2 regions of the Pseudomonas sp. TE3728 genome follow, and region 2 is predicted to be linked to the other one. Evidence: riboswitches for the same ligand, from Rfam matches in the RefSeq annotation. Region 2 holds a riboswitch; the other holds the start of a gene.

Region 1 (14,674 bases), 4.8 Mb from region 2:
GTAGTCCGGTGCAATCGCCTTGGCCACCAGGTCGGGGTTTTGCGGCTCGACGCGAATGTCGACGTGCTGGCCGTAATAGCTGTAGGGCCAGCCGTAGAACCCGCCATCCTTCACGGATGTGATGTAGTCCGGCACCAGGTCGCTGCCGATTTCGTCACGCTCGTTGACGGCTGTCCACAGTGCGCCGCTCTGCGGTTCCCAGGCCAGGCCGTTTGGATTACGAATCCCCGAGGCGAAGATCCGATGATTGCCGGTGGCGCGTTCCACTTCCCAGATCGCCGCGCGACCTTCCTCCTGATCCATGCCGTTTTCGCCGACGTTGCTGTTCGAGCCCACGGTGACGTACAGCTTGCTGCCATCCTTGCTGGCGATGACGTTTTTGGTCCAGTGATGATTCAGCGTGCCGCCCGGCAGGTCGACCACCTTGATGGGCTGCGACTTGATCGCCGTCTCACCGTTTTCATAGTGGAAACGCAGCAGGCGATCAGTGTCGGCGACGTACAGGTCATTGCCGACCAGGGTCATGCCGAAGGGCGAATTGAGGTTTTCCAGGAATACCGTGCGGGTTTCGGCAACGCCATCGTGGTCCTTGTCCCGCAACAGGGTGATGCGGTTCGGGCTGGGGACGCCAGCACCGGCACGGCCCATGACTTTGCCCATGACCCAGCCGCGAATGCCTTGACCATCATCGGGTTTAGGCGGTGCATTGGTTTCGGCCACCAGCACATCGCCGTTTGGTAATACGTAGAGCCAGCGCGGATGATCGAGGCCTTCGGCAAACGCCACCACTTGAGTCCCGGTCGCGGCGACAGGTTTCTTGCCTTCAGGCCAGCCGATCGCCGGGGCGATGTTCACCGTCGGGATCAGGGTTTTATTCGGTTCTGGCAGCTTGGGCGAGGGGCCTGTGCCATCCGAGACTTGCAGGCTGGAGGTTTCACCACAGGCGGCGAGCCCTCCGGCGAGCGCGATGATGAAAACGAGCTGGGGTTTGCGCATTACTGATCTTCCCTATGAATGCATTGACGTAATCATAGAGAAGCGTAGACGTTCGATGGTTCAACCGGTCAGCCGCGGGCTTCCTTGAGCAGAACAGCGATGCCTGGATGGTAGTTGCCGGCTTCATTGCGCAACTTGCGGTAGGCGTAAGGGAAATACCAGGCCACGGCGCAGGTATGTTCCTTTTGCAGGTCGTCGACCATGTCCTGGAGTTCTTCCGGGGTGGCGCTGTGTTGGGCTTTTTGTGGCGCGACAAACAGACAGCCGAGTTTCAGATCGCTGGCGTAGCTGATTCGCTTCGCGTCACTGGTGATGTCCGCCAATGCCTGAGTCAGGTTCAGGCTATTGACCCGTGGCCAGCGCTGGGTGGCCTGGAGATACGCGCGCTCTTCGCTGCTGGCGATAAACAGATCGGCGCGGGCGTTGCGTTCGCCTTCTTCGATCTGTTTGCGGGTCGACGTCTGTGCCAGCGTGACCATTTCTGCCATCCAGGCCGCGGCGCAGAGCAGACCGAGGTTGGCGTTTTCGTCGTACCAGTAAGGTGTATCGTTATCGCCGCGCACGGTGTTGTAGCGGTCGATACAGTCAAACCAGCGTTCCAGTACCGGCCGCAGGAATTCCAGCTTCGGATTGCTGATGATCATGCCTTGCATGTGGCTCACCCTTGTTATTGTGTTGTCAGGTTGTGGCTCTTTGATATCACTGCTGGCAGTTTGGCACAAGATTGGCGTCAGTTAATTGATCGACGGCAGTTATTCGCTCAGCGGTGTCCCGGCTTTAATTGACGCTCCATCCCCAACCCTCTAACCTTCGCGGCTTGTTTCAGGTGCTCTGTGACCTTGGTCGACAGAGTGAAACAGGGAAGCCGGTGAATGAATTTCTTCCAGCGAAGAATGATCACGATCCCGGCGCTGCCCCCGCAACGGTAAATGAGTAAAAGCTGCGCGAGGGCCTGTCATCAGGCCCTAGCCACTGTGTCGACTGTCGACATGGGAAGGCGCGTAGTCAGGCGCAAGCCGCTCATGAGCCCGGAGACCGGCCTGATTCATCCAACGGCATCACGGTGGGCGATGCCAGGCTTCTTGCCGTCTATTCTTGTGCCTGCCCGCCGTTATCCAGCCCCAACGGAGAGCTCCCCCATGACTGATACTCCCGATCGTGACGAACGCCATCTGGCGCGCATGCTGCGAAAAAAAGCGGTGATCGACGAACGCATCGCCAACTCGCCGAATGAATGCGGTTTGCTGCTGGTGCTTTCCGGCAATGGCAAAGGCAAGAGCAGTTCGGCGTTCGGCATGCTTGCGCGGTCCATGGGTCACGGCATGCAGTGCGGCGTGGTGCAGTTCATCAAGGGGCGCACCAGCACCGGCGAGGAGCTGTTCTTCCGACGCTTCCCGGAGCAAGTGCGTTTTCATGTGATGGGCGAGGGCTTTACCTGGGAAACCCAGGACCGTCAGCGCGACATCGCCGCCGCCGAAGCCGCCTGGGCAGTGTCCCGCGAATTGCTGCGTGATCCGGCCATTGGCCTCGTGGTGTTAGATGAATTGAACATCGCCCTCAAGCACGGCTACCTCGATCTCGATCAGGTGCTCAGCGACTTGCAGGCCCGTCCGCCGATGCAGCACGTGGTGGTCACCGGTCGCGGCGCCAAGCCCGAGATGATCGAACTGGCCGACACTGTCACTGAAATGGGCATGATCAAGCACGCCTTCCAGGCCGGAATCAAAGCGCAAAAAGGCGTCGAGTTGTGAACTGCACTTTATGAATAGCCATCGTCAATGCCCGGCGGTACTGATCGCCGCGCCGGCCTCCGGCCAGGGCAAGACCACCGTCACCGCCGCGCTTGCCCGTTTGCATCGCAATCAGGGGCGAAAGGTTCGCGTGTTCAAATGCGGCCCGGACTTCCTCGACCCAATGATTCTCGAGCGCGCCAGCGGCGCACCGGTCTATCAACTCGACATGTGGATGGTCGGCGAGCAAGAAAGTCGTCGTCTATTGTGGGAAGCCGCTGGCGAAGCCGATCTGATCCTCATCGAAGGCGTCATGGGGCTATTCGACGGTACGCCATCCAGCGCCGATCTGGCGCGGCACTTCGGTGTGCCGGTGCTCGGCGTGATCGACGGCACCGCGATGGCGCAGACGTTTGGCGCGCTGGCCCTGGGCCTTGCGCGTTATCAGCCGGATTTGCCGTTTGCCGGTGTGCTGGCCAATCGGGTCGGCACCGTGCGCCATGCGCAATTGCTCGAAGGCAGCCTGACTGAAGGTTTGCGCTGGTACGGAGCGTTGTCCCGGGAGACCGGCATCGAATTGCCAAGTCGGCATCTCGGCCTGGTTCAGGCCAGTGAATTGAATGATCTCGACCTGCGTCTCGATGCGGCGGCCGACTCATTAGCCAGCAGTTGCGATGTGGCGCTGCCGCCAGCCGTGGAATTCGCCGCGCCTGAAATGATCGCAGCCGAACCGTTGCTGGCCGGTGTGCGGATTGCCGTGGCCCGGGATGAAGCTTTCGCGTTTACCTACGGCGCGAGCCTGGATCTGCTGCGGGCCATGGGAGCCGAATTGACTTTCTTTTCGCCGATCCGCGACAGCGAATTACCTGAGGCAGACAGCCTCTATCTGCCGGGCGGTTACCCTGAATTGCACCATGTAGCGTTGTCGCAAAACACGCCGATGCTGACCGCGATCCGCGCTCACCACGCGGCGGGCAAACCGTTGCTGGCCGAGTGTGGCGGCATGCTGTATCTGCTGGATTCCTTGACCGATGTCGAGGGCACTCGCGCTGAACTGGTTGGCTTGCTGGCCGGTGAGGCGGTGATGCAGAAGCGTCTTGCCGCGTTGGCCTTGCAGGCGGTCGAATTGCCGGAAGGTTTGCTGCGTGGGCACACCTATCACCACTCGCTGACCAGCACCGGGCTTGAGCCGATTGCTCGAGGGTTGAGCCCCAATGGCGGACGAGGGGCGGAGGCGGTTTATCGTGAGGGGCGGATGACGGCCTCTTATGTACATTTTTATTTTCCGTCCAATCCATCGGCGATTGCAGCGCTGTTTGTGCCTGACCTTGAGGACGCCTTCGCGAGCAAGCCCGCTCCCACAGGGGAATGCAATTCAAATGTGGGAGCGGGCTTGCTCGCGAAGAGGCCATGACCGACAACACATTTTCCGAAGCCGAACGCGCAGCGGTTTATCGTGCCATCGCCGAGCGCCGCGACATGCGGCACTTCAGCGGCGGCACCGTCGAACCCGAGTTACTGAGACGTCTGCTCGAAGCCGCGCACCAAGCGCCGAGTGTCGGCCTGATGCAGCCCTGGCGTTTCATCCGCATCAGCGACCGGGTACTGCGCGGCAAGATTCAGCAGTTGGTGGAAGAAGAACGCATCCGCACCGCCGAAGCCCTCGGCGAGCGCTCCGACGAATTCATGAAGCTCAAGGTCGAAGGCATCAACGACTGCGCCGAGGTGCTGGTCGCCGCGCTGATGGACGATCGTGAGCGGCATATCTTCGGCCGTCGTACATTGCCGGAAATGGACATGGCCTCGCTGTCCTGCGCCATCCAGAACCTTTGGCTCGCATCCCGCGCCGAAGGCCTTGGCATGGGCTGGGTGTCATTGTTCGAGCCACAAGCGCTGGCGGACTTGCTGGGTTTACCGACCGGGGCCAAGCCTTTGGCCGTTCTTTGTCTGGGGCCGGTCAAGGAATTCTACCCGGCGCCGATGTTGGTACTCGAAGGTTGGGCGCAGGCGCGTCCACTCAGCGAATTGCTGTATGAAAATTATTGGGGAGTGAGTCAATGAGTGTGGCGTTGTTGAGTGTCGCCGCGGTCGCGCTGGATGCGCTGCTGGGTGAGCCCAAACGCTGGCATCCGCTGGTGGCGTTCGGTCGTTTTGCCGATCGCATCGAGCAACGTTTCAACTCCGGTGGCCGCGGCTGGCGCAGTCACGGCGTTACGGCCTGGGTGATGGCGGTCGTGCCGCTGACCTTGTTGGCCACCGCACTTTCCTGGGCGCCTTACGTTGGCTGGATTGTCGAGATTCTCTTGCTCTATTGTGCCCTCGGCATGCGCAGTCTCGGCGAGCACGTCGAGCCGGTGGCCAAGGCCCTGCGCAGCGATGATCTGATCGAGGCGCGCAAACGTGTGGGTTATCTGGTCAGCCGTCAGACCAGCGAACTGGATGAAACCGAAGTCGCCCGCGCCGCCACCGAGTCGGTGCTGGAGAACGGCAGCGATGCGGTGTTCGCCGCGCTGTTCTGGTTTGCCGTGGCGGGTGCGCCCGGCGTGGTGCTCTATCGCCTGAGCAACACGCTTGATGCGATGTGGGGTTATCGCAACGATCGCTTCGAACGTTTCGGTTGGGCTGCGGCGAAGATCGATGATGTTCTGAACTACATTCCTGCACGCCTGGTGGCGTTGACCTACGCGCTGCTGGGTAAAACCCGACTGGCGCTGAAGTGCTGGCGTATCCAGGGCCCAACCTGGGACAGCCCGAATGCCGGGCCGGTGATGGCGGCCGGTGCTGGCGCGCTGGGTGTCGAGTTGGGCGGGGCGGCGATTTATCACGGTGAACTGCATCAGCGTCCGCAATTGGGCGAAGGCGTGCCGGCGGATGCCGATTCCATCGACCGTGGCTGGCAATTGGTCCAGCGCGGGGTATGGTTATGGCTGCTGATTCTCTGCGTGGGGGCTGAATTCTATGCTTGAACACGGTGGCCGCTTGCGCAATGCGGCGCTTGAATACGGCATTGCCGAAGCCGATTGGCTCGACCTGTCCAGTGGCCTGGCGCCTTGGCCATTCCCGGTTCCGGACATCCCGCTGCGGGCCTGGGCGCGGTTGCCAGAAACCGATGACGGTCTGGAGCAGGCTGCCTGCGACTATTACGGTGCGGCTCAGGTGTTGCCGGTGGCCGGGTCGCAAATGGCGATCCAGTTGCTGCCGCGGTTGCGCCGGGCCGGCAAGGTCGGCGTGCTGTCGCCGTGTTACGCCGAACACGCCCAAGCCTGGCGTCGCAACGGGTACATCGTGCGTGAAGTGCTGGAGTCGGAAGTCGATTTCTTTCTCGACAGCCTCGATGTGCTGGTGGTGGTCAACCCGAACAATCCCACAGGGTTGAGCCTGACGCCGGCTCGTCTGCTGGATTGGCATTCTCGGCTGGCCCAGCGCGGTGGCTGGCTGGTGGTGGACGAGGCGTTCATGGACAACACCCCGCATTTGAGCCTGGCGCCGTTTGCCAATCAGATCGGTTTGATCGTGCTGCGCTCCTTCGGCAAATTCTTCGGCCTGGCCGGTGTGCGACTGGGGTTTGTGCTGGCCGAGCGCAAGTTGCTCAAGCTACTGGCCGAACAGGTCGGACCCTGGGCGGTCAGTGGGCCGACCCGAGTGCTGGGCCAGGCGTGCCTGACGGATACGGACGGGCACACCCGACAGCGCATTCGTACTGACGAGGCCGGCGAGCGTCTGGCGTTGCTGCTTGAACAGTACGGTCTCAAACCCCAGGGCGGTTGCGCATTGTTCCAATGGCTGATCATCGAGTGCGCCGAAGCACTGCACGAATTCATGGCCCGGCGCGGCATTCTGCTGCGGTTGTTCACCCACAACAGCAGCCTGAGGTTTGGCTTGCCCGCCGATGAAGCGGATTGGCTGCGTCTTGAGCAAGCGCTTGAAGCCTACGTTAAGGAAGCGCAATGACTACGTTGATGGTGCAGGGCGCGACTTTGATGGTGCAGGGCACTACATCGGACGCCGGTAAAAGCACACTGGTGACGGCGCTATGCCGCTGGGTTGCGCGCCAGGGTGTCAGCGTCGTGCCGTTCAAGCCGCAGAACATGGCTCTCAACAGCGCGGTGACCGCTGACGGTGGCGAGATTGGTCGCGCTCAAGCGGTGCAGGCCCAGGCCGCCAACCTTGAACCGCACACCGACATGAACCCGGTGCTGCTCAAGCCCAATAGCGATACCGGCGCCCAAGTGATCATTCATGGTCGCGCGGTCACCACCATGAATGCTGTCGCCTATCACGACTACAAAGCCATCGCCATGCAAGCGGTACTGGCCTCCCATGAGCGGTTGAGTGCGGCGTATCCGGTGGTGATGGTCGAAGGCGCGGGTTCGCCGGCAGAGATCAACCTGCGGGCCGGCGACATCGCCAATATGGGGTTTGCCGAGGCGGTGGACTGTCCGGTGGTACTGATTGCCGACATCAATCGCGGTGGAGTTTTCGCGCATTTGGTCGGTACGCTGGAGCTGCTGTCGCTCAGCGAACAGGCGCGGGTCAAAGGCTTCATCATCAACCGTTTTCGCGGCGACATCGCCTTGCTGCAACCAGGCCTCGATTGGCTGGAGGCGCGCACTGGCAAACCGGTGATCGGCGTTTTGCCTTATGTGATGGACCTGCATCTTGAGGCCGAGGATGGTCTCGATCAGCGTCAGACCGATAAGGCCGATCAGGTACTCAACGTGGTGGTGCCGGTACTGCCGCGCATCAGCAACCACACCGATTTCGATCCGCTGCGCCTGCATCCGCAAGTGGACCTGCAATTCATCGGCCCCGGTCAGGCGATTCCGCCGGCCGACCTGATCATTCTTCCTGGCTCGAAAAGCGTGCGCAGTGACCTTGCGTACCTGCGGGCCAACGGTTGGGAGACGGCGATCTCGCGGCACTTGCGCTACGGCGGAAAAGTGCTGGGGATCTGCGGCGGTCTGCAAATGCTCGGCGAGCAGGTGCATGACCCGCTGGGCCTCGAAGGCGCGCCGGGTTCCAGTGCTGGCTTGGGCCTGCTGGCGTTCGAAACGCAGCTCGAAGAAGAGAAGCAGTTGCGCAATGTGCGTGGGCGCCTGGCGCTGGAAGATGCGCAGGTTAGTGGCTATGAAATTCATGCCGGCGTGACCACCGGCCCAGCACTGGAAAATGCTGCGGTGCAGCTCGACGATGGTCGCTGCGATGGCGCGCAAAGTGTCGATGGGCAGCTTTTCGGTACGTATCTGCATGGGCTGTTCGAGTCACCGGCGGCGTGCAGTGCGCTGTTGCGCTGGGCCGGGTTGCAGGATGTGCAGGAGGTCGATTACCACGCTTTGCGTGAGCGCGATATCGAACGGTTGGCGGATCTGGTGGAGAAGCATCTGGATACTTCGCTGTTGCGTGAACTCTGTGGGATTTGAGGTGGTGCTGAGGGCCTCTTCGCGGGTAAGCCTCGCTCCTACGGTATGGAGGTGTTTGCAGAATTTGTGAGCGCCCCAACCCCTGTAGGAGCGAGGCTTGCCCGCGAAGAGGCCTGCCCCGACACCGCACATTTTAAGGAATGACCATGTTGCAACTGATCCTCGGCGGCGCCCGCTCCGGCAAAAGCCGTCTGGCTGAAAAACTGGCGACAGACAGTCAGCTCCAAGTCACTTATATAGCCACCTACATCGCCACCAGCCAATCTCAAGACGGTGAAATGAACGAACGGGTGGCCCATCACCGCGCCCGTCGTCCGGCCGAATGGGCATTGATCGAAGAACCGCTGGAACTGGCCCGTGTACTGCGCGAAAACGCCAGTGCCGATCGTTGCTTGCTGGTGGATTGCCTGACGCTGTGGCTGACCAATCTGCTGATGCTCGACGATGCCGAGCGCTTGTCGGCCGAACGCGAAGCCCTGCTGGACTGCCTGGCGTCATTGCCGGGTGAAATCATTTTTGTCAGCAACGAGACCGGCATGGGTGTCGTGCCGTTGGGCGAATTGACTCGCCGCTATGTCGATGAAGCCGGTTGGCTGCATCAAGCCTTGGCCGAGCTCTGTCAGCGAGTCGTCCTGACCGTTGCCGGCCTGCCCCTGACTTTGAAAGGAACTGCGTTATGACTCACGCCTGGTGGCTGAACCCGTGTAAGCCAATCGACGCGCAAGCGGTCGAACAGGCGCTGGTACGTCAACAGCAACTGACCAAACCTGCCGGCTCACTCGGCCGGCTCGAATCGGTGGCGGTGCAACTGGCCGGATTGCAGGGGCAGGTCAGGCCGACGCTCGATCAGCTGTGGATTGCGATTTTTGCCGGTGACCATGGTGTGGTTGCTGAAGGCGTGTCGGCGTTTCCGCAGGAAGTCACCGGGCAGATGCTGCACAACTTTGTCAGCGGCGGCGCGGCGATCAGCGTGTTGGCGCGGCAGTTGGGGGCTTCCCTGGAAGTGGTCGACCTCGGCACCGTCACGCCGTCGTTGAATCTGCCGGGGGTGCGTCACCTGAACATCGGCCCGGGCACGGCGAATTTCGTCCAGGGACCGGCGATGACCCAGGCCCAAGGTGAACTCGCCTTGCAGGCCGGCCGCGACAGTGCGCAGCGCGCTATCGCAGCCGGCGTGCAGTTGTTCATCGGTGGCGAAATGGGCATCGGCAACACCACTGCGGCCAGTGCATTGGCCTGTGCGTTGCTCGATTGCCCGGTGGTGCATCTGGCCGGGCCGGGTACCGGATTGAACGCAGCGGGTGTCAGCCATAAAGCTCAGGTCATTGAACGTGCCTTGGCGTTGCATGGCGCTCAGCGTAGCGATGCGCTGCAAACTTTGTTCAACCTCGGCGGTTTCGAAATCGCTGCGCTGGTTGGCGCGTACCTGGCCTGTGCTCAGGAAGGTATCGCGGTGTTGGTCGACGGGTTTATTTGCAGCGTCGCCGCGCTGGTGGCGGTGCGTTTGAATCCGGCCTGCCGTGAGTGGCTGCTGTTCGGTCATCGCGGCGCCGAGCCAGGCCATCGCCATGTGCTCGAAACCCTGAACGCCGAACCGTTGCTGGACCTCGGCCTGCGACTGGGCGAGGGCAGTGGTGCGGCATTGGCCGTGCCATTGTTGCGTCTGGCGTGTGACCTGCACGGGCAGATGGCGACGTTCGCCGAAGCCGCCGTGGCGGATCGCCCGGCATGACCTTGCGCCTGGACCTGTTGCGCCATGGCGAAACTGAACTCGGCGGCGGTTTACGCGGCAGCCTCGACGATGAGCTGACCGGCAAGGGTTGGGCGCAGATGCGCGCCGCGGTGATCGAGCAGGGGCCCTGGGATCGACTGGTCAGTTCGCCGTTACAGCGTTGCGCACGCTTTGCGGACGAGCTTGGGGCGCAACTGGGGTTGCCGGTGCAACTGGATAAGGACCTGCAAGAGCTGCACTTCGGCGCCTGGGAAGGGCAGAGCGCCGCGGCGCTGATGGAAACCAGCGCCGAGGCGTTGGGCTTGTTCTGGGCCGATCCTTATTCGTTCACGCCGCCAGGCGGTGAGCCGGTGGCGGACTTTTCTGCGCGAGTGTTGGCGGCCATCGAACGGCTGCACACGGCCTATGCCGGTGAGCGGATCTTGCTGATCAGCCATGGCGGCGTCATGCGTTTGTTGCTGGCTCAAGCGCGCGGATTGCCGCGTGAGCAGTTGCTCAACGTTGAAGTCGGCCACGGCGCGTTGTTCTCGTTGTCGGTCGAATCCGGCGTCTTGTTAAGGGAAGCGATCTGACCATGCTGCCGTTCTGGATCGCCCTGCAATTTTTGAGCAGCCTGCCGATTCGCCTGCCAGGCATGCCGACGCCCGAGGAACTGGGCCGGTCGCTGCTGTTTTATCCGCTGGTCGGTTTGCTGTTTGGCGTGATTCTGTGGGGGCTGAACTGGCTATTGCTGGGCACGCCATTATTGCTTCACGCCGCATTGCTGCTCAGTGTTTGGGTCGTGCTCAGTGGCGCGTTGCACCTGGATGGCCTGGCCGATAGCGCTGATGCGTGGCTCGGCGGTTACGGCGACCGTGAACGCACCTTGACCATCATGAAAGACCCGCGCAGCGGGCCGATCGCCGTGGTGACGCTGGTCTTGGTATTGCTGCTCAAGTTTGCCGCGTTGCTGGCGTTGATCGAGCAACAGCACAGCGTGGTCATGATCATCGTTCCATTGATTAGCCGCAGCGCGTTACTGGGCTTATTCCTCTCCACACCTTACGTGCGTCCCGGTGGGCTGGGGCAGGCGCTGGCCGATCATCTGCCGCGTTTGGCCGGCAAACAGGTGTTGGTGATCAGTATGGTGGTCTGTGTGCTGATGGCTGGCCTCAGCGGCGTATGGGCGCTTGTGTTGGCGGCCGCGATGTTTGTCTGGTTGCGGCAAGTGATGGTGCGGCGATTGGGCGGTACGACGGGCGATACGGCAGGGGCGTTGCTGGAATTGCTGGAGGTGGTGGTATTGGTGGGATTGGCGTTGGTCTGATGGTCGAAAAGATCGCAGCCTTCGGCAGCTCCTACAGGAGATCGCGGTCCTTGTAGGAGCTGCCGAAGGCTGCGATCTTTTGATGTTTCTGCCATCCTGTAACTTGATTTAACAAACTCGCGGGTATATACACGCACTATGCTTCCTTCCCAATGTTTGTGCACTAACCTGCGTCGCGCCGCTCGTGGCGTCAGCAGGCATTACGACGGCGCCCTCGACAGCTTCGGGATTAACGTTGCCCAGTATTCTCTGCTGTGCAATCTGCAGCGTCTGGATCAGCCAAGCATCTCGTCCCTGGCCGAAGCCATGGGCCTGGATCGCAGCACTCTCGGGCGTAATCTGCGGGTGCTGGAGGGCGAAGGTCTGGTGACGCTGGTCGAAGGCGAGGACATGCGCAATCGCATCGTCCTGCTCACCGAGACAGGGCGCGAACGCCTGGCGGCGGCGTTGCCAGCCTGGGAAGCGGCGCAGCAGCGGTTGATCGATCGCCTGGGTGCCGAGAAGCGTGAGACTTTGCTGAAATTGCTGGATGAACTGGCTTGAGGCCAGTTTGTTCGATCTTAAGCGGGTATATACCCGCTACCGGAGAACAAGAATGACATCAATGTGGCGTACATGCGGTTGGGTTCTGTTGGGGAGTGCGCTGATTCTGGCGTTGTCCTTGGGTGTGCGACACGGCTTCGGGCTGTTTTTGGCACCCATGAGTGCCGAGTTCGGCTGGGGTCGCGAAGTGTTTGCCTTCGCCATTGCTTTGCAGAACCTGATCTGGGGCCTGGCCCAGCCATTCACCGGCGCACTGGCCGACCGCTTTGGCGCTGCGAAGGTGGTGTTGATCGGTGGTGTTCTGTACGCCTTGGGTCTGGTGTTCATGGGGCTGTCCGATTCGGCGGTGACCTTGTCCTTGAGCGCGGGGCTATTGATCGGTATCGGCCTGTCAGGCACCTCGTTTTCGGTGATCCTCGGCGTGGTCGGCCGTGCCGTGCCACCGGAAAAACGCAGCATGGGCATGGGGATCGCCAGCGCCGCCGGTTCTTTCGGTCAATTCGCCATGTTGCCCGGCACGCTCGGGTTGATCGGCTGGCTTGGCTGGTCTGCGGCATTGCTGGTGTTGGGTCTGGTGGTGGCGCTGATCGTGCCGCTGGTGAGCATGCTCAAAGACAAACCGCTGCCGGTGCTCGGGCACGAGCAAACCCTCTCTGAAGCGTTACGCGAAGCCTGCTCCCATTCAGGATTCTGGCTGTTGGCGTTCGGCTTTTTTGTCTGCGGTTTTCAGGTGGTGTTCATTGGCGTGCACTTGCCGGCCTATCTGGTGGACCAGCACTTGCCGGCTTCCGTCGGCACCACGGTGCTGGCGCTGATTGGTCTGTTCAATATTTTCGGTACTTATACGGCGGGTTGGCTTGGCGGGCGGATGTCCAAGCCGCGCTTGCTCACCGGTCTGTATCTGTTGCGGGCGGTGGTGATTGTGCTGTTCCTCTGGGCGCCGGTCACTCAGGTTACGGCTTATCTGTTCGGCATGGCCATGGGGTTTCTCTGGTTGTCGACGGTGCCCTTGACCAATGGCACGGTGGCGACCTTGTTCGGTGTACGAAATTTGTCCATGCTCGGTGGGATCGTTTTCCTCTTCCATCAGCTCGGCTCGTTCCTCGGCGGCTGGTTGGGTGGGGTGGTGTATGACCAAACCGGGAGCTACGACTTGATCTGGCAAGTGGCGATTCTCTTGAGTCTAGTGGCCGCAGCCCTGAACTGGCCGGTGCGCGAGCAGCCGGTGGCGCGTCTGCAAACCCGGATGAGTGCCGCATGAACAGTCTCTGGCCGCAGATGGCTGCTATCGGCGTCGGCATATTGTTGCTGGCCCTGGCATGGTGGGGCTGGCATCAGGGTGGCCTGGCATTGATGCAGCTGGGCATGGGTGCTTGCTAGCGAGCGGCGAAGGCGAGTAATTTCGTTTTCTGACGATTGTTCAAGGATGCACCGACATGCTGATGCGCTGGCTTGCAGTTCCCGCATTGTTGATGGCTTTTACCGGGCTGGCCCAGGCGACAGAATGCCCGGAGTTGCTACAAGGCTCTTTGCCCAAGCTGCGCGCCAAGGAATCCATCGATCTGTGCCAGCACTTTGCCGGCAAGCCGCTGGTGGTGGTCAATACCGCGAGCTTCTGTGGCTTCGCTCCGCAATTCAAAGGCCTTGAGGCACTGTATCAGCGTTACAAGGATCAAGGGCTTGAAGTGGTTGGTGTGCCGTCCAATGACTTCAAGCAAGAGTCCAAAGATGGTGCAGAGACTGCCAAAGTCTGTTACGTGAACTACGGCGTGACTTTCACCATGACCGAGCCGCAGAAAGTCCGCGGCGATGACGCAACGCATCTGTTCAAGGTTCTCGCTGAGCAAAGCAGTTCGCCGAAGTGGAATTTCTACAAGTACGTGGTCGATCGCCAAGGCAAGGTGATCGCCAATTTCTCCAGCCTGACCAAGCCGGATAATCCTGAGTTCATCGAGGCGGTGGAGAAAGCCCTCGCATCGAAACCCTGATCGACGCGCACTAAAAAGCCCCGCCTCTGTACAAGAGCGCGGGGCTTTTTCAATTCAGGCGGCGAGGGAGTCGCCGTGAATCATCAGAAACGGTATGTCGCGCCAACACCGAAACCGTTCGCATAGTTTTCATACTCTGCGCTGTAGTTCTGACGGCCGTTGCTGTTGTTGACCTTGACCGACTCTTCGCGCAGGTACGAGTACGCTACGTCGATGGTCAGGTCGTCGGTCGGGCTCCAGCCGGCGCCAAGGCTGAAAATCTTGCGATCGCCAGTCGGAATGCGCGGGGAACGGTTTTCGTTATTGGTCGGTGCCTGGTCAATGGACAGGCCGGTACGCAGGACCCATTGTTTGTTCAACTGGTACGAAGCGCCGATGGCGTGCGCCCAGGTGTCGTGCCAGTTCTGCTCTTCGGTGATGGTACCGAACTGGCCATTGAGGAGGGCCGGAACGCCTTTGTTTTCGACGGTGATTTCTTTCAGGCGGCTCCAGCGAGTCCAGGTGCTACCTGCGTAGAGCGTCCACTGGTCATCCAGTTGATGAGTGACCGAGAAGTCGACCGACTCAGGCGTGGTGATATCCAGAGACGCATCGTACTTCTGGTTCGGGTTCTGACCAACGGCACCGAGGAGGTTGTAATTGACCTTGGTGTCGCCTTCGAGCTTGTACTTCACTTTCGAGTGGTAGGTCAGGCCGACGCGCGTGCTGTCGGTGGCTTGAACCAGCACGCCGATGTTGTAGCCCAGCGCGATGTCGTCACCCTTGATCTTGACCTTGCCGTCCGGCGCGGCCTGAGTGATCGACAGGTTCGATTCCAGGGTACCGTCGATGCGGTTGATGGTCGGACCAAAACCGATCGACACCTTGTCGTTGAAGGCGTAGCTGACGGTTGGCTGAAGAGTCACGATTTTGACTTCGCTCTTGCTGCCGAAGTATTTGCCGGCGAAGCCGTTCTCGTA
Region 2 (14,674 bases):
TCAATATCGAAGCCCTGCAACTTGCCATCCGCGCCCTGGAAGTGCCACGGCGCATTGGTACTGCCCGTGCCCACGATCAACTTCCCACGGGCCAGCACGCTATCGAGCTTGCTATCTGCCGCTTGGGCGACACCCATGACAGCGGCCGAAGCCGCGAACAGAAAAACACACGCTTTAAACAACGAAGGTCGGCGATGCATGGCAAGCACTCCAGGGTGATGTTTATTCCGTTATACCGGAAGTAGGTATGTAACAACGGAATATACAGCAGAAAGTGTGCCACAGGTTGTGGGCGGAATCTCGGGGAGTCTGGAAAGTGTTTTGAATCAGATGGATGCGCGTGAGCGCGAGGAAGGCGTTACGAAACGCACAAATAAGAGAACGCTACCGTGGGACACAACGCTCGAGTACTTGCACCACATCTGAAGCCATAGCGATTCAAAATGAAGCAGAGCCCTACCTGTAATTTCTGACAGTAGACCCACCTGCTTGCCTCCTTTAACGTCAACAGGCCTTCGATAGTCTTTTGAAAAGGAGATTTCAATGAGTTCAATGACTCACCCATCAACGCTGGCTCCAGCCTATCGCAAAGCCCTGAAAACCTGGCGCCCGGTCATTCTGTATTTCGGCAATAAAAACTGTTACGCCTGCGAAATGGCCGAGCCGGTTTTCCGCACGATTGCCGAGCAGTATAAGGATCACGCGCAGGTCTACATGCTGAGTACGAGCGAGTCCCCCAGGCATCCGGATGTCACCGGCACGCCCACTGTGTTGTTCTACAAGGAGGGGAAGCTGCTGAAGAAGCTCAAGGGAATCGGAACCCGGGAAACCCTGGAAGAAAATTTCAAAAAACACATCGGCAAGCTCAGGCCCAAACAGGTTGCCCGCAAACCTCACCATGACTTGCCGTGGTTGCAGAAAACCCTCAGCACTTTATGCACCGCGCCTCGGGCGCGGGAGCTGTTGAGCCGACGAGACGCAGTCCCCTGTGGGAGCGTGGCTTGCCCGCGAAGAGTACACCGCGGTTTTTCAGGTACTACGCGTCATCGTTCTTCGCGGGCAAGCCACGCTCCCACAGGTTATGCGTCTTAATTTTCCGGCATTGGCGCTAATGCTTGAGCGACGCCAGCACCCTCTCGGCATTCGCACCGCACCCCATGCCCTCGGGTCGCGCCTGGATATTCTCGATCACCTCCAGCAACTGCGCCTTGCTCTGGGCCAGGTGCAGTTGCATCGCTTCGATCTGTTCGACCTTGCGCCCAAGGCTCGCCACCAGTTCGTCGTGATTGACCTCACCCGTCGTGGCATCCGGTAGCAGCAACTTCAGCTCTTCGAGGGTGAAACCGGCCTGTTGGGCGCACTGGATGATTTTCAGGGTTTGCAACACTTGCGGCGGGTAACGCCGATAGCCGTTGGCCTGCCGCTCGACCTGACGGATCAGCCCCTGGGCCTCGTAAAAACGAATGCGCGAGGCGTTCAACCCGCTTTGTTGCGCCAATTCACCAATCTTCATCACGGCCTCGTTTGCACGCTTGACATTAAAGTTAACTTTAAGCTTAGCCTCCACGCTTCACTGATGAGGAGTCAAGCATGTCGCCCTTCCAAGCGTTGAATTTGCCCAACGGCCAGACCATCGGCAATCGTATCGCCAAAGCCGCGATGGAAGAGAACCTCGCCGATACCGGGCAGGCGCCTTCCGGCGAGTTGTTTCGGCTGTATCAAGCCTGGGCCGACGGCGAAGCCGGGTTGTTGCTGACCGGCAACGTGATGATCGACCGCCGCGCCATGACCGGCCCCGGTGGCGTGGTGCTGGAAGACGAGCGAGACCTGGAACGCTTTCGTCAGTGGGCAACCATCGGCCGGGCCGGTGGCGCGCAGTTCTGGGTGCAACTCAATCATCCCGGCCGCCAGACCATGGCCAACCTCGGCCAGCAAGCCTGGGCACCTTCGGCGGTCGCGCTGGATCTGGGCGGGTTTTCGAAGATGTTTGCCGAACCCACACCCATGAGCGAGAACGACATTGCAGAGGTCATTCAACGCTTCGCCACCAGCGCCGCCCTGGCGGAAAAGGCCGGTTTCACCGGGGTGCAGATCCATGCCGCGCACGGGTATCTGATCAGCCAGTTTCTCTCGCCATTGACCAATCGCCGCACCGACCGCTGGGGCGGTTCTCTGGAAAATCGCGCGCGCCTGCTGCTGGAAGTGCTCAGCGCTGTTCGCAAGTTGGTATCGCCGCAGTTTTGCGTAGCGGTGAAGCTCAATTCCGCGGACTTCCAGCGCGGCGGTTTCGACGCCGATGATGCCCGGCAAGTGATCCAGTGGCTCAACGACCAGCAAATCGATTTGCTGGAACTCTCCGGTGGCAGCTACGAAGCCCCGGCCATGCAAGGCGAAGCGCGCGACGGTCGGACCCTGGCGCGAGAAGCGTATTTTCTGGAAATGGCCGGTGAACTGGCCAGTGTGGCGAACATGCCGGTGATGGTGACCGGTGGAATACGGCGGTTGGCGATCGTCGAACAAGTGCTCGACAGCGGTATCGCCATGGCCGGTATTGGCACGGCCATGGCCATCGAACCGAACCTGGTCAAACGCTGGCGTGAAGGCCAGAACAGTCACCCACAGTTGCCGCCGATTCGCTGGAAACGCAAACCTCTGGCGGCGCTGGCGAATATGGCCGTGGTGAAGTTTCAGCTCCATCGATTGAGCCGCGGGCGCAAGCCTAGGCCGCAGGTTTCGGCGGTATGGGCATTGATCCTCGATCAGTTGTACATCGCTCGACGTACCCGTCAGTACCGCCAGGCGATGGGCAAATAACCGAAGATCAAACCTGTGGGAGCGAGCCTGCTCGCGATGAGGGCCTTACATTCAACATTTATGTTGACTGATCTACCGCTATCGCGAGCAGGCTCGCTCCCACAGGAAGCCCGCCAGACTGTTTATCGTCCGGCAAAACGCAACCGCGACAACATGCGCAGATCGCCTTCGCGGTAATAATCATCAGTCCAGCTGTCGTTCGCAGCCAACGGTCTGACCTGCTTGAGCGCCAGCTTTTTTGCGAAGTAGCGGAACCGGTAATGCTCGTAAAAGCGCAGCAGTTCCAGCCCGTATCGATCGGCCAGGTCGGTGTCGCCACGGATGATCAGGTAATTCTCGTCATTGCCGTTACTGGCCGCCTCACTCAGGTTGTGGCTGCCGCTGATGATCGTCGGTGCATCGCTGGTGAAGTCGACAACGATGGCTTTGGTGTGCACCAGCAGTCTGCCCTTCTGGCCTTTCATGTTTTCCTTGAGCCAGCCTTCCAAGCCAGTATTGAGCAACGCGGTGGCGGCAAATTGAGCGGTGCGATCAGCGTGGAAACCGGTGATGCTGCTGACGGTGTTTTGCAGGCCGTAACGCAAAACATCGTCGTGGGGCAGGCCGAGCAACGCGTTGAGCACTTCGTCCGGCAAGGCAAACGCGGTGACAAACAGCAGGTCTTTTTTGGCGGCGTTGATGATGTCGACGAACTCACGCAAGTCGCCCTGGCCCGAGCGCGGTGAGAAGCCGGCGAACAGTGCCTGCTCCGGCTGCATCGGATTGTTTTCCGTGAGCCATTCCCGTGTGGCGCCGACATCCGTCGGGTCGGCCCAGACCTGCTCGAAGGTTTGCAGATAACTGGCGCCGATCCGGGCGTCGTCCAGCACATGCACCACGTTGGCCTGACGATAAACACCGTTGGGAGTGAAGTTGGTGCTGCCACAGAGCACAGCTTCGGGCTGATGCTGCCCCGCTGCGTCGAGCCGGCTCAGGACCATGAACTTGTTGTGAAAAATATTGTGAGTGACCCGCCCGCGCTTGTTCGCCGCCGGAATTTTTTCCAGGCTGGCTTCGTTCAGCGCCGTGGTGTCTTCGTCCGGTTGGGCGTGGTACAGGACCCGAACCTTTACGCCGCGCTCAAACGCAGCGTTCACCGCATCGACGATCACCTTCAGCTGGTACTCATAGATCGCGATGTCCAGCGCCCACCGGCCATCCTCGGCCCGTTCGATGAACCCCAGCAAGCGTGTGAGCAGACCGTTTTCCAACCATTGCCGCGGAGCGTCGGGCCATTCTTCGATGGGCAGCTTTTTGTTGGCGCTGAGCAGCGCATCGAGGTCGGCGAATTTGCGCTGGAAGGCCTGACTCGCGGCCACCGCCCGGTTGAAGATGACATTCTGGCCCGCTGGAAGGCCATTGTCGGTGGTGAGCGTCACTTCCAGAAACTCACCCAGCTGCGGCGCATCGGCAGTGCCGTAGGCCAGGTGAACCCGATAATGGATCGTCACACCCGGATTGACCGCGTAATCGGCCCAGCGAAATTTCTGCAACGGTGCGGCATCGCTAGGGGTGGCATGAAACTGGGGGAACGTATGAGTCTTGCCGGGGAAAGTCAGGCTGTTGAACAGAAACAGCCAGGGTTTGCTGCCTTGCTGTTTTTCGATGGCGAAACCCAGCAGGCCTTTACGGCGGGGTTCGGCCAAGTCGATCGCCAGCAACACGCCGTTGGTGCCAGCGTAGGCTTTGACGCGGAAATCGTCCTGATCGTTGCGGGCTAGAACGCGCATGGGTCACTCCTGTGAAGATCAAAAGATCGCAGCCTTCGGCAGCTCCTACACCGATTGTGGCACACCCGCCATTCGCGGATGTACCCGCATGTGCGCCAATCATTCGCGGATGTACCCGCGATTCACCCATCATTTGCGGATGTACCCGCTCCCTGTAGGAGCTGCCGAAGGCTGCGATCTTTTCGCCCTGCTACAGCTCATCAATATGCTGATAATACGTTTGCAGTTGAGCCGCCAACACTTTAGCCCGGCCAAGTCGAATCGGCCCGCGCTCAATGTCGATCAGCAGCCCTGGACACTCCAGCGCCGGCAACATTGACCATTCCTTCAGCCGTCCATCCGTCACCAACAGCAGCCGTTGCTGCTCTGCCGGAAAACGCTTCTGCCGAGCCGCCAGCCAGCGCCCTGCCTCGCCCAACGCCGCCAGCATCGGCGTACCGCCGCCAGCCCCAAGCCCGTCGAGCCAGTCGCGCAAGCCAGCGGAGGCTTTCAACCCTTGCACCTGCCACTTCGGCACATGACCACTGGCGGTCAGCAACGCCAGGCGCGCACGCTGTCGATAGGCATCGTCGAACAGTTGCGCCAACAAGCCCTTGGCATCGCTCAACGCTTGATGACGTCGGGTCGAGGCCGAGGCATCGACGATCACCAGCCATAATTCATGAGGGCTGCGGGTGCGCAGGTGAAACAGCACATCGTCGCGTTGACGCGGTCGGCCATTGAGCAAGGTGCCGGGCCAATTGATCGATCCGCTCAGGGCTGCGTGACGCTTGCCCTGTTTACCGTGATCCAGCCGTCCTGCGCGGGGTCTGGCATTCGCCCCCGCGTCCGATCGAGGGCGAATGCCTAGGGCTTTTTTGGCCAGCTCGGCACTTCACGTCGAGCGCCGACCGGCAGCGCCTGGGCGGGCATTTCGCCCCACTGGCCCTGACCTTCGCTCGGGTTGGCGTTCTGATTGGAAGGCGGCTGCGCTGCGGGTGATTGGTGCGGCGCCGGTGGCGAGTGTTCGCGACGACGATGGCGCAAGGCAAACTCGGCGACCGCGTCGATATCTTCTTCGCCAATGGCATTCGCTCCGCGCCAGGCGGCATGAGCCCGAGCTGCACGTAGCCAGACCAGATCGGCCCGCAGGCCATCGACGCCGGCAGCGAAGCAGCGCTCGGTTATCTGCGCCAGCGCGGCATCGTCGAGGGGAATGCTCGCCAGTGCCGAACGCGCCTTTTGGCAGCGCTCGCGCAGTGCGTGTTGCTGGCTTTCCCACTCGGCGCAGAACCCTTGCGGGTCGCTGTCGAAATCCAGTCGGCGACGAATGATCTGACCGCGCTCGACGGGTGCGGTGTGGCCACTGAGGGCGACGTTCAGGCCAAAGCGGTCGAGCAATTGCGGACGCAGTTCGCCCTCTTCCGGGTTCATGGTGCCGATCAGCACAAACTTCGCCGAATGCCGATGGGAAATCCCGTCGCGCTCGATCAGGTTGTTGCCGCTGGCGGCCACGTCGAGCAGCAAGTCCACGAGGTGATCGGGCAACAGATTGACTTCATCGACATACAACACGCCGCCGTCGGCCTTGGCCAGTACGCCGGGGGAAAACTGTGCGCGCCCCTCGCTCAGGGCTGCGTCGAGATCGAGGGTGCCCACCAGCCGTTCTTCGGTGGCGCCCAGGGGCAAGGTGACGAATTGACCGCTGGCCAACAGGTCCGCCAAGCCTCGGGCCAGGGTCGATTTGGCCATGCCGCGCGGGCCCTCGATCAGCACGCCACCGATTTTAGGGTCGATGGCGGTCAGGTATAACGCGAGCTTCAAGTCATCGGCGCCGACCACGGCGGAGAGCGGGAAATGGGGGGTGTCGGTCATGTTCAATACTCGGTCATGGTCGGTAGCAGGCACACTTTGTACCTTGTGGGAGTGAGCCTGCTCGCGATAGCGGTGGATCAATCGACATCAATATTGACTGGTCGACCGCTATCGCGAGCAGGCTCGCTCCCACAGGGGTTTGCGGCGCGTCAGGTGTCTTCTTCTATGTCCAGCAACAAATTCTCCAGCGCCTCGCGGTACTCGCCCGGCTCTTTCCACAGCCCCCGCTGCTGCGCTTCCAGCATGCGTTCGGTCATGTCGCGCAAGGCATGGGGATTGTGCTCGCGGACAAACTCCCGGGTCGCTGGATCGAGCAAATAGGCGTCCGCCAGCAACGCATATTGGTGATCGTCGATCAACTGCGTGGTGGCGTCGAAGGCAAACAGGTTATCGACCGTCGCCGCCAGTTCGAACGCGCCTTTATAGCCATGACGCTTGACCCCGTCGATCCATTTCGGATTGGCCGCCCGAGAACGGATCACCCGGTTCAGCTCTTCCTTCAACGTGCGGATCTTCGGCAAGTCCGGCTGACTGTGGTCGCCATGGTAACTGGCCGCCGCTTCACCGCTGAGGCTTTCGACGGCTGCCAGCATGCCTCCCTGGAACTGGTAATAGTCGTTGGAATCGAGCAAGTCGTGTTCACGGTTGTCCTGGTTTTGCAGCACCGCCTGCACCTGGCTCAGACGCTGGGCGAACTGTTCGCGGGCGGCGGTGCCTTCGTCAGAGCCGCCGTAAGCGTAGCCGCCCCAGTTCAGGTAAACCTCGGCCAAATCTTCACGGCTTTGCCACAGACGACCGTCGATGGCGCCCTGCACGCCTGCTCCGTAAGCACCCGGTTTGGCCCCGAAGATGCGCCAGCCGGCCTGCCGCCGCGCAGCGTCTTCATCCAGACCGGATTCCAGCAACGCTTGCCGCTCGGCGCGGACCTTGGCCGCCAACGGGTTGAGATCGTCCGGCTCATCCAGTGCGGCGACCGCTTGCACGGCGGCGTCGAACAGCCGGATCAGGTTGGCAAAGGCATCGCGGAAAAATCCGGAGACGCGCAAGGTCACGTCCACCCGTGGACGGTCCAGCAAACTCAACGGCAGAATCTCGAAATCGTCGACCCGCTGGCTGCCAGTCGCCCAGACCGGACGCACGCCCATCAGCGCCATGGCCTGGGCGATGTCATCGCCGCCGGTGCGCATGGTCGCGGTGCCCCAAACCGACAGACCGAGCTGCCGCAAGTGATCGCCGTGGTCCTGTAAGTGACGCTCAAGAATCAGGTTCGCGGACTGAAAACCGATGCGCCACGCGGTGGTGGTCGGCAGGTTGCGCACATCCACCGAATAGAAATTGCGCCCGGTAGGCAGCACGTCCAGACGGCCGCGACTCGGCGCGCCGCTAGGCCCGGCGGGGACGAATCGACCACTGAGGGCGTCCAGCAGGCCGCGCATTTCCGCCGGGCCGCAGGCGTCCAGACGTGGGGCAACGACTTCGCGCAGGCTGTTGATGATCGCACTCACTTCCGACCAATCACCCTCCTGTGGGAGCGGGCTTGCTCGCGAAAGCGGTGTGTCAGGCAAATCAATGTCGACTGGCACTCCGTTTTCGCGAGCAAGCCCGCTCCCACAGGGGCCGGGTTGGGCTTGAGACTGGTCTAACGTGTGTGAAATCAGTTGAGTGGCGAACAACTCCAGGCGTTCACGGGTATCCCCGGCGGTGCGCCAGGGTTCATCGTTAAGCGATTGCAGTTCCACGGGACGCGGCCCGCTCCATGGCTCGGCCAAAACGCAATCCAGCGGATCAAACCCCAACGCAAACGCCTTGGCCAGCGCCCGCAACAAACTCGATTGCGCCCCACGACCATCGCCCCGCGGAATACGCAGCAAGGCCAATAAGGTGTCGATGCGCAACCGCCCCACTGGCGACTCGCCAAACACGTGCAGGCCGTCGCGGATCTGCGACTCCTTCAAGTCGCACAGGTACGTGTCCAGGCGCGGCAACCAGATCGCCGCATCGGCATCGCTGTCGAGTTTCTCGTCCAGTTGCAGTTCGCGGTCGATGTGCGTGTCGCGCACCAGTTGCAGAATATCGCGCTGCAGTTCCCGGGCGCGGCGCGGATCGAGCAATTGCGCTTCGTAATATTCGTCGGCCAACAATTCGAGATTGCGCAGCGGGCCGTAGGTTTCGGCGCGGGTCAGCGGCGGCATCAGGTGATCAATGATCACCGCTTGAGTGCGGCGTTTGGCCTGGGCGCCCTCGCCCGGGTCGTTGACGATGAACGGATAGATGTTCGGCAGCGGCCCGAGCAACGCATCCGGCCAGCAGTTTTCCGACAACCCGACGCCCTTGCCCGGCAGCCATTCGAGGTTGCCGTGCTTGCCCACATGGATCACGCCGTGAGCGCCGTAGGTGTTGCGCAACCAGAAGTAGAACGCCAGATAACCGTGAGGCGGCACCAGGTCGGGGTCGTGATAGACCGCGCTCGGGTCAACCTGATAACCCCGGGCCGGTTGAATGCCGACGAAGGTCAGGCCGAAGCGCAGACCAGCAATCATCATTCGTCCGCCACGGAACATTGGATCGCTTTCGGGCGCGCCCCAGCGCTCCAGCACGGCTTGGCGATTGGCCTCGGGCAGCGCGTTGAACATCAGGTTGTAGTCGTCCAGCGCGAGGCTTTGATGACAGGGACGCTGATCGAGGGTATCGAGGTCGTTGCTGACGCCGCCGAGCAATTGCTGGATCAGCGCGGTGCCGCTGTCCGGCAATTCAACCGGTAGCGGATAACCTTCAGCGTGCAGCGCTCGAAGGATGTTCAACGCCGCAGCCGGAGTATCGAGGCCGACGCCGTTGCCGATACGCCCATCGCGAGTCGGGTAGTTGGCGAGGATCAGGGCGATGCGTTTTTCGCCGTTGGGCACCCGCGCCAGATCGATCCAGCGCCGGGCCAGTTCGGCGACAAAATCCATGCGCTCAGGTTGCGGCCGGTAGCAGACCACGTCTGACTGACTGCGCTCACTGCGCCAGGCCAGGTCCTTGAAACTGATCGGCCGGCTGATGATCCGCCCGTCCAGCTCCGGCAGTGCGATGTGCATCGCCAGGTCGCGGGGACCGAGGCCTTGTTCGCTGGCGCGCCAACCGGGTTCATTGTCCTGGGCACAGATCGCCTGGATCACCGGAATATTGCGGCGAAACGGCCGCAGGTGCGGCGCTTCGGGGCTGGACTGGGCGAAACCGGTGGTGTTGAGAATCACCCCCGCCTCGACTTCATCCAGCATGTCCTCAACCACCGTCAGGCAGCCGGGCTCTTTCAAACTGGCCAGCGCAATCGGCAATGGGTTCAACCCCGCCGCCTGCAAACGCTGGCAGAAAATATCGATGAAACCGGTGTTTGCCGCCTGCAAATGCGAGCGGTAAAACAGCACCGCCGCCACCGGCTGATCAGCTTGCCAGTCGGCTTGCCAATCGCTCAGCTCAGCGGGGCTTTTGTGCGGATGGTAAATCGCGGTGCGTGGCAGGGTTTGCGGCTCGGACCATGAGTAGTCGCGATCCAACCAGCGATTGGCGAGGCAGCGAAACAGGTCGAGTGCGTTGGCCATGCCGCCCTGACGCAGGAAGTGCCAGAGCCGGTCGCGGTCTTGCGCGGTTACGGTGCTCAGGTCACTGAGTTCCGGGTCCGGGCGATCGTCCCCCGGCACCAGAATCAGCTGCACACCGCGCTCGGACAATTCCACCAGCCGCTCAATGCCGTAACGCCAATAGGCGATGCCGCCGTGCAGCGAGATCAGAATCACCTTGGCGTGGCGCAGCACTTCGTCGACGTAGAGATCGACCGAGGCGTGATTCTGTACCTGCATCGGATTGGCCAGGCGCAGGCTCGGGTAATCGTCGGGCAACTGCTGCGCCGCTTCGGCGAGCAATGCCAGGCTGGAATCGCCGCTGCACAGGATCACCAGCTCGGCGGGGGTTTGTCCAAGGTCGGCAATGTTGTCATCCGACACGAAACCGCCGGGCTGAGTCCTGAGCAGGTGCATGGTTTAAACGCTGAGCGCAGCGCGCAATTGCGCTTCGAGCGCAGCGGCGTCCAGATCCTGACCGATCAACACCAGACGGGTGGTGCGCGCTTCTTCAGCGCCCCACTGACGGTCGAAGTGCTTGTCGAAACGCGTGCCCACGCCCTGGATCAGCAGGCGCATCGGCTTGTTTGGCACCGCTGCAAAACCTTTGACCCGTAGGATGCCGTGCTGGACCACCAATTGAGTCAGCGCGTCCATCAGCAGGCTTTCGTCGGCTTGTGGCAGCTCAATCGAGATGGAATCGAATGCGTCGTGGTCATGCTCATCGTGATGGCCGTCTTCACCTTCGTGGTGATGATCGTGATGGCTGTGGCGGCTGTCGATGTGTTCTTCAGAACCGGCACCGAGACCGATCAGCACGTCCAGTGGCAGACGACCACTGCTGGCTTCGATGACTTTCACCGCGGGCGGAAGTTCTTCGGCGACTTCCAGGCGCACGCGGGCCAGGTCTGCGGCGCTGATCAGGTCGGCCTTGTTGAGGATCACCAGATCGGCGCTGGCCAGTTGGTCGGCGAACAGCTCATGCAGCGGCGATTCGTGGTCCAGGTTCGGGTCGAGTTTGCGCTGGGCATCGACCTGGTCCGGGAACGCAGCGAAGGTGCCAGCAGCGACGGCCGGGCTGTCGACCACGGTGATCACCGCGTCAACGGTGCAGGCGCTGCGGATTTCTGGCCACTGGAAGGCTTGAACCAAAGGTTTTGGCAGGGCCAGACCCGAAGTTTCGATCAGAATGTGGTCGAGGTCGCCGCGACGAGCCACCAGTTCGCGCATCACCGGGAAGAATTCTTCCTGAACCGTGCAGCACAGGCAGCCGTTGGCCAGTTCGTAGACGCGGCCGTTGGCTTCTTCTTCGGTACAACCGATCGAGCACTGCTTAAGGATTTCGCCGTCGATGCCCAGCTCGCCGAACTCGTTGACGATCACCGCGATGCGACGGCCCTGGGCGTTGTCGAGCATGTGGCGCAGCAAGGTGGTTTTGCCCGAGCCGAGGAAGCCGGTAACGATGGTGACAGGGAGTTTGGCCAGTGTTTTCATCGGATGCCCTTTGGCAAGGTGGCGGGCATACGGGACGACAATCGCAGCGGCGGATGCACGCGCGCAAGAGTTCCGCCACCGGATCACCCCGCCCGGTTGTAGTGAGAATCTGTATCGAGGCAGGTCTCCTGGCTGACGGTGTGCCGGGCGAGTCAGCCTGGCATTCGCTGCGCCTTCCCGCGAACCTGATGGATCAGGGCTTGCAGTGGCGTGGCAGCGAACATCACCGTTCACAGTTGCGGGGGCAGCCGCGGCATCGACCGCGTTCCCTTCTTAGCTTCGGCAGACGCCGAAGAACCTCGAAAGCGCAAGGCTACGCATCGTGTGGGGGCGGGTCAATCACTGAGCACGCCGCCCCCCTGTAGGAGCTGCCGAAGGCTGCAATCTTTTGATCTTGTTTTTGAAAGCAACATCAAAAGATCGCAGCCTTCGGCAGCTCCTACAAAGAGCCAGTCAGCAGCGGGCATCCAAGTGAGAACCCTTGCCAATTGACGCCCAACCCCCGCCCATGCTCTCCTACACGCCTTGTTACGGGTGCCCTTCACAGGGTGAAACGGGAAACCGGTGGATCATGTGCTTTACTCTAAAGCCATGTCAGTCCGGTGCTGCCCCCGCAACGGTAAGCGAGTGAAGCGTCAAATCCACTGTGCCCGTCATACGGCATGGGAAGGTGATGCTTGCAGGTTTGGGCACAAGCCCTGCCCCTCGCGAGCCCGGAGACCGGCCCGCAACACAAAGTGACTTTTACGTTCACTGAATAACAAACCCGCGGTGGGCGGGCGCTGTTCGAAATCTCTGCGTGCCCCGGCGTACGGAGGTTTTCATGCGCTCTATTCACCCGCTGACAGACCAGAGGGAAGCGCCATGTCGATCATCAGCAGCACCGCCAGCAACACCGATAAAAAGAGCACGATCAGCACCACCACTACCCTGAGCCAACGCCTGACCGCCGCTTTTTGTGCGTCGATTCTTGGCGCCAGCCTTGTGTATTTCGCCGGTTTCTCGCACATCGAAGCGGTACACAACGCCGCGCACGATACCCGTCACAGCGCCGCATTCCCGTGCCATTGAGACCTGCTGACATGATCAAGCGTATTGCGCAAACCGCAGGTTTCGCCGGGCTGCTGGCCGCCCTGCTGCTGACCCTGCTGCAAAGCTTCTGGGTGGCTCCGCTGATTCTGCAGGCCGAGACCTACGAAAAATCCGAGCCGGCCGCGGTTGAAATCCACGAGCACGCCGCGGGTGCTGTCACCGCTCACACCCACGATGCCGAAGCCTGGGAGCCAGAAGACGGCTGGCAGCGCGTGCTGTCGACCACCGGCGGCAATCTGGTGGTGGCGGTGGGTTTCGCCCTGATGCTCGCGGGCCTCTACACCTTGCGCGCTCCACGCCGTACCTCTCAGGGCCTGCTCTGGGGTCTGGCCGGTTACGCGACGTTCGTGCTGGCGCCTACCCTCGGCCTGCCACCTGAGCTGCCGGGCACTGCCGCGGCGGATCTGGCGCAACGGCAGATCTGGTGGATTGGCACCGCCGCGTCCACAGCAGTCGGCATCGCGCTGATCGCATTCAGCCGCCACTGGCTGATGAAGATCCTCGGCGTGGCGATCCTGGCCGTGCCTCATGTGATTGGCGCGCCGCAACCGGAAGTCCATTCGATGCTCGCGCCGCAAGCCCTGGAAGCGCAGTTCAAAATCGCTTCGCAGCTGACCAACATGGCGTTCTGGCTGGCCCTGGGCCTGATCAGCGCCTGGTTGTTCCGCCGCAAAAGCGATGGCCAATACTCCGCATGACTGACGTCAGCGCAGCGCCGACCCTGGTGGTCGGCCTGGGCTGCCAGCGCGGCTGCCCCGTCAGCACGCTGCGGGCGCTGCTTGATCAGGCGTTACAGGCCCATCAAATCGAGCTCCGTGAGATCAAGGCCTTGGCCAGCATTGACCTGAAGCGCGAAGAACCCGCCCTGATCGAACTGGCCGAACAACTGGCATTGCCGTTGATGTATTTCAGCAGCGAACAATTGGCCGGTTATGAACCGCAACTCAGCCACCACTCGGACATCGCGTTCGAACGCACCGGCTGTTACGGCGTAGCGGAAAGTGCCGCGCTGGCACTGGCCGAACAATTGGCTCAAGCACCGGCAAAGTTGCTGATTCCACGACAAAAATACGCCCAGGCCACCCTCGCATTGGCCTGCGCCGCGTAAAATCCCCGATAATCCCCGCCTTCGATCATGAGCAATCTTCATCTGAAGCGTGCCCATATCCTTTTTCTGACAGGAAACGACGATGACCGTCTACTTCATTGGCGCAGGCCCCGGCGACCCGGAACTGATCACCGTCAAAGGCCAGCGGCTGATTCGTAGCTGCCCGGTCATCATCTATGCAGGCTCCCTGGTGCCCACCGCCGTGCTGGAGGGCCACCGGGCCGAACAGGTGGTCAACAGCGCCGAATTGCACCTGGAACAGATCATCGAGCTGATCAAGACCGCCCATGCCAACGGCCAGGACGTGGCCCGGGTGCACTCCGGCGATCCGAGCCTGTACGGGGCGATTGGCGAGCAGATTCGCTACCTGCGTGAACTCGACATCCCTTTCGAAATCATTCCCGGCGTCACCGCCACCGCCGCCTGCGCGGCGCTTTTGGGTGCTGAACTGACCCTGCCGGACGTGTCACAAAGCGTGATTCTCACCCGCTACGCCGACAAGACCGCGATGCCGGCCGGTGAAGAGCTGGGCAGTCTGGCGCAGCATGGGGCGACCATGGCGATCCACCTTGGGGTCAATCATCTGGAGAAGATCCTTGCTGAATTGCTGCCGCACTACGGCGCCGATTGCCCGATCGCGGTGATTCATCGGGCGACCTGGCCGGATCAGGATTGGGTGGTGGGGACGCTGGCGGATATTGCCGGGAAGGTTCAAGCCAAGGGATTTCGCCGGACGGCGCTGATTCTGGTGGGTCGGGTGTTGGGCAGCGATCACTTCAGTGAATCATCGTTGTATCGCGCGGGGCATGCGCATTTGTATCGCCCATAAGATCAAAAGATTAAAAAATCAAAAGATCGCAGCCTTCGGCAGCTCCTACGCGCCTGTGGGCGCCGCCGAAGGCTGCGATCTTTTAAGGCTTCATCCATAAAAAAACGGTGCTCAC

Evidence for each region. A riboswitch is a leader RNA that binds a small molecule or an ion and turns the genes downstream of it on or off. The one in region 2 is predicted to bind cobalamin.
Region 1: linked by a shared signal. The riboswitch ahead of cobO (cob(I)yrinic acid a,c-diamide adenosyltransferase) and the one ahead of cobW (cobalamin biosynthesis protein CobW) in region 2 are both predicted to bind cobalamin.

The regions. Positions count from the first base shown of each region.
Region 1 covers NZ_JBWBQT010000001.1:6,076,014-6,090,687, forward strand. The annotation lists gene ACZ89R_RS26845 (PQQ-dependent sugar dehydrogenase) at 1-996, opposite strand, end outside; gene ACZ89R_RS26850 (hypothetical protein) at 1,065-1,649, opposite strand; cobalamin riboswitch at 1,804-2,054, shown strand; gene cobO (cob(I)yrinic acid a,c-diamide adenosyltransferase) at 2,136-2,747, shown strand; gene ACZ89R_RS26860 (cobyrinate a,c-diamide synthase) at 2,758-4,140, shown strand; gene bluB (5,6-dimethylbenzimidazole synthase) at 4,137-4,787, shown strand; gene cbiB (adenosylcobinamide-phosphate synthase CbiB) at 4,784-5,692, shown strand; gene cobD (threonine-phosphate decarboxylase CobD) at 5,685-6,677, shown strand; gene ACZ89R_RS26880 (cobyric acid synthase) at 6,686-8,146, shown strand; gene cobU (bifunctional adenosylcobinamide kinase/adenosylcobinamide-phosphate guanylyltransferase) at 8,293-8,826, shown strand; gene cobT (nicotinate-nucleotide--dimethylbenzimidazole phosphoribosyltransferase) at 8,823-9,878, shown strand; gene cobC (alpha-ribazole phosphatase family protein) at 9,875-10,450, shown strand; gene ACZ89R_RS26900 (adenosylcobinamide-GDP ribazoletransferase) at 10,453-11,184, shown strand; gene ACZ89R_RS26905 (MarR family winged helix-turn-helix transcriptional regulator) at 11,323-11,727, shown strand; gene ACZ89R_RS26910 (MFS transporter) at 11,780-12,988, shown strand; gene ACZ89R_RS26915 (hypothetical protein) at 12,985-13,107, shown strand; gene ACZ89R_RS26920 (glutathione peroxidase) at 13,164-13,715, shown strand; gene ACZ89R_RS26925 (OmpP1/FadL family transporter) at 13,799-14,674, opposite strand, start outside.
Region 2 covers NZ_JBWBQT010000001.1:1,301,923-1,316,596, forward strand. The annotation lists gene ACZ89R_RS05235 (transporter substrate-binding domain-containing protein) at 1-200, opposite strand, end outside; partial or broken gene ACZ89R_RS05240 (thioredoxin family protein) at 544-975, shown strand; gene ACZ89R_RS05245 (MerR family transcriptional regulator) at 1,109-1,513, opposite strand; gene ACZ89R_RS05250 (NADH:flavin oxidoreductase/NADH oxidase family protein) at 1,591-2,814, shown strand; gene ACZ89R_RS05255 (phospholipase D-like domain-containing protein) at 2,937-4,583, opposite strand; gene ACZ89R_RS05260 (vWA domain-containing protein) at 4,774-5,310, opposite strand; gene ACZ89R_RS05265 (magnesium chelatase ATPase subunit I) at 5,430-6,437, opposite strand; gene cobN (cobaltochelatase subunit CobN) at 6,587-10,453, opposite strand; gene cobW (cobalamin biosynthesis protein CobW) at 10,457-11,530, opposite strand; cobalamin riboswitch at 11,632-11,847, opposite strand; cobalamin riboswitch at 12,046-12,273, shown strand; gene ACZ89R_RS05280 (CbtB domain-containing protein) at 12,395-12,601, shown strand; gene ACZ89R_RS05285 (CbtA family protein) at 12,613-13,320, shown strand; gene ACZ89R_RS05290 (cobalamin biosynthesis protein) at 13,317-13,730, shown strand; gene cobM (precorrin-4 C(11)-methyltransferase) at 13,813-14,559, shown strand.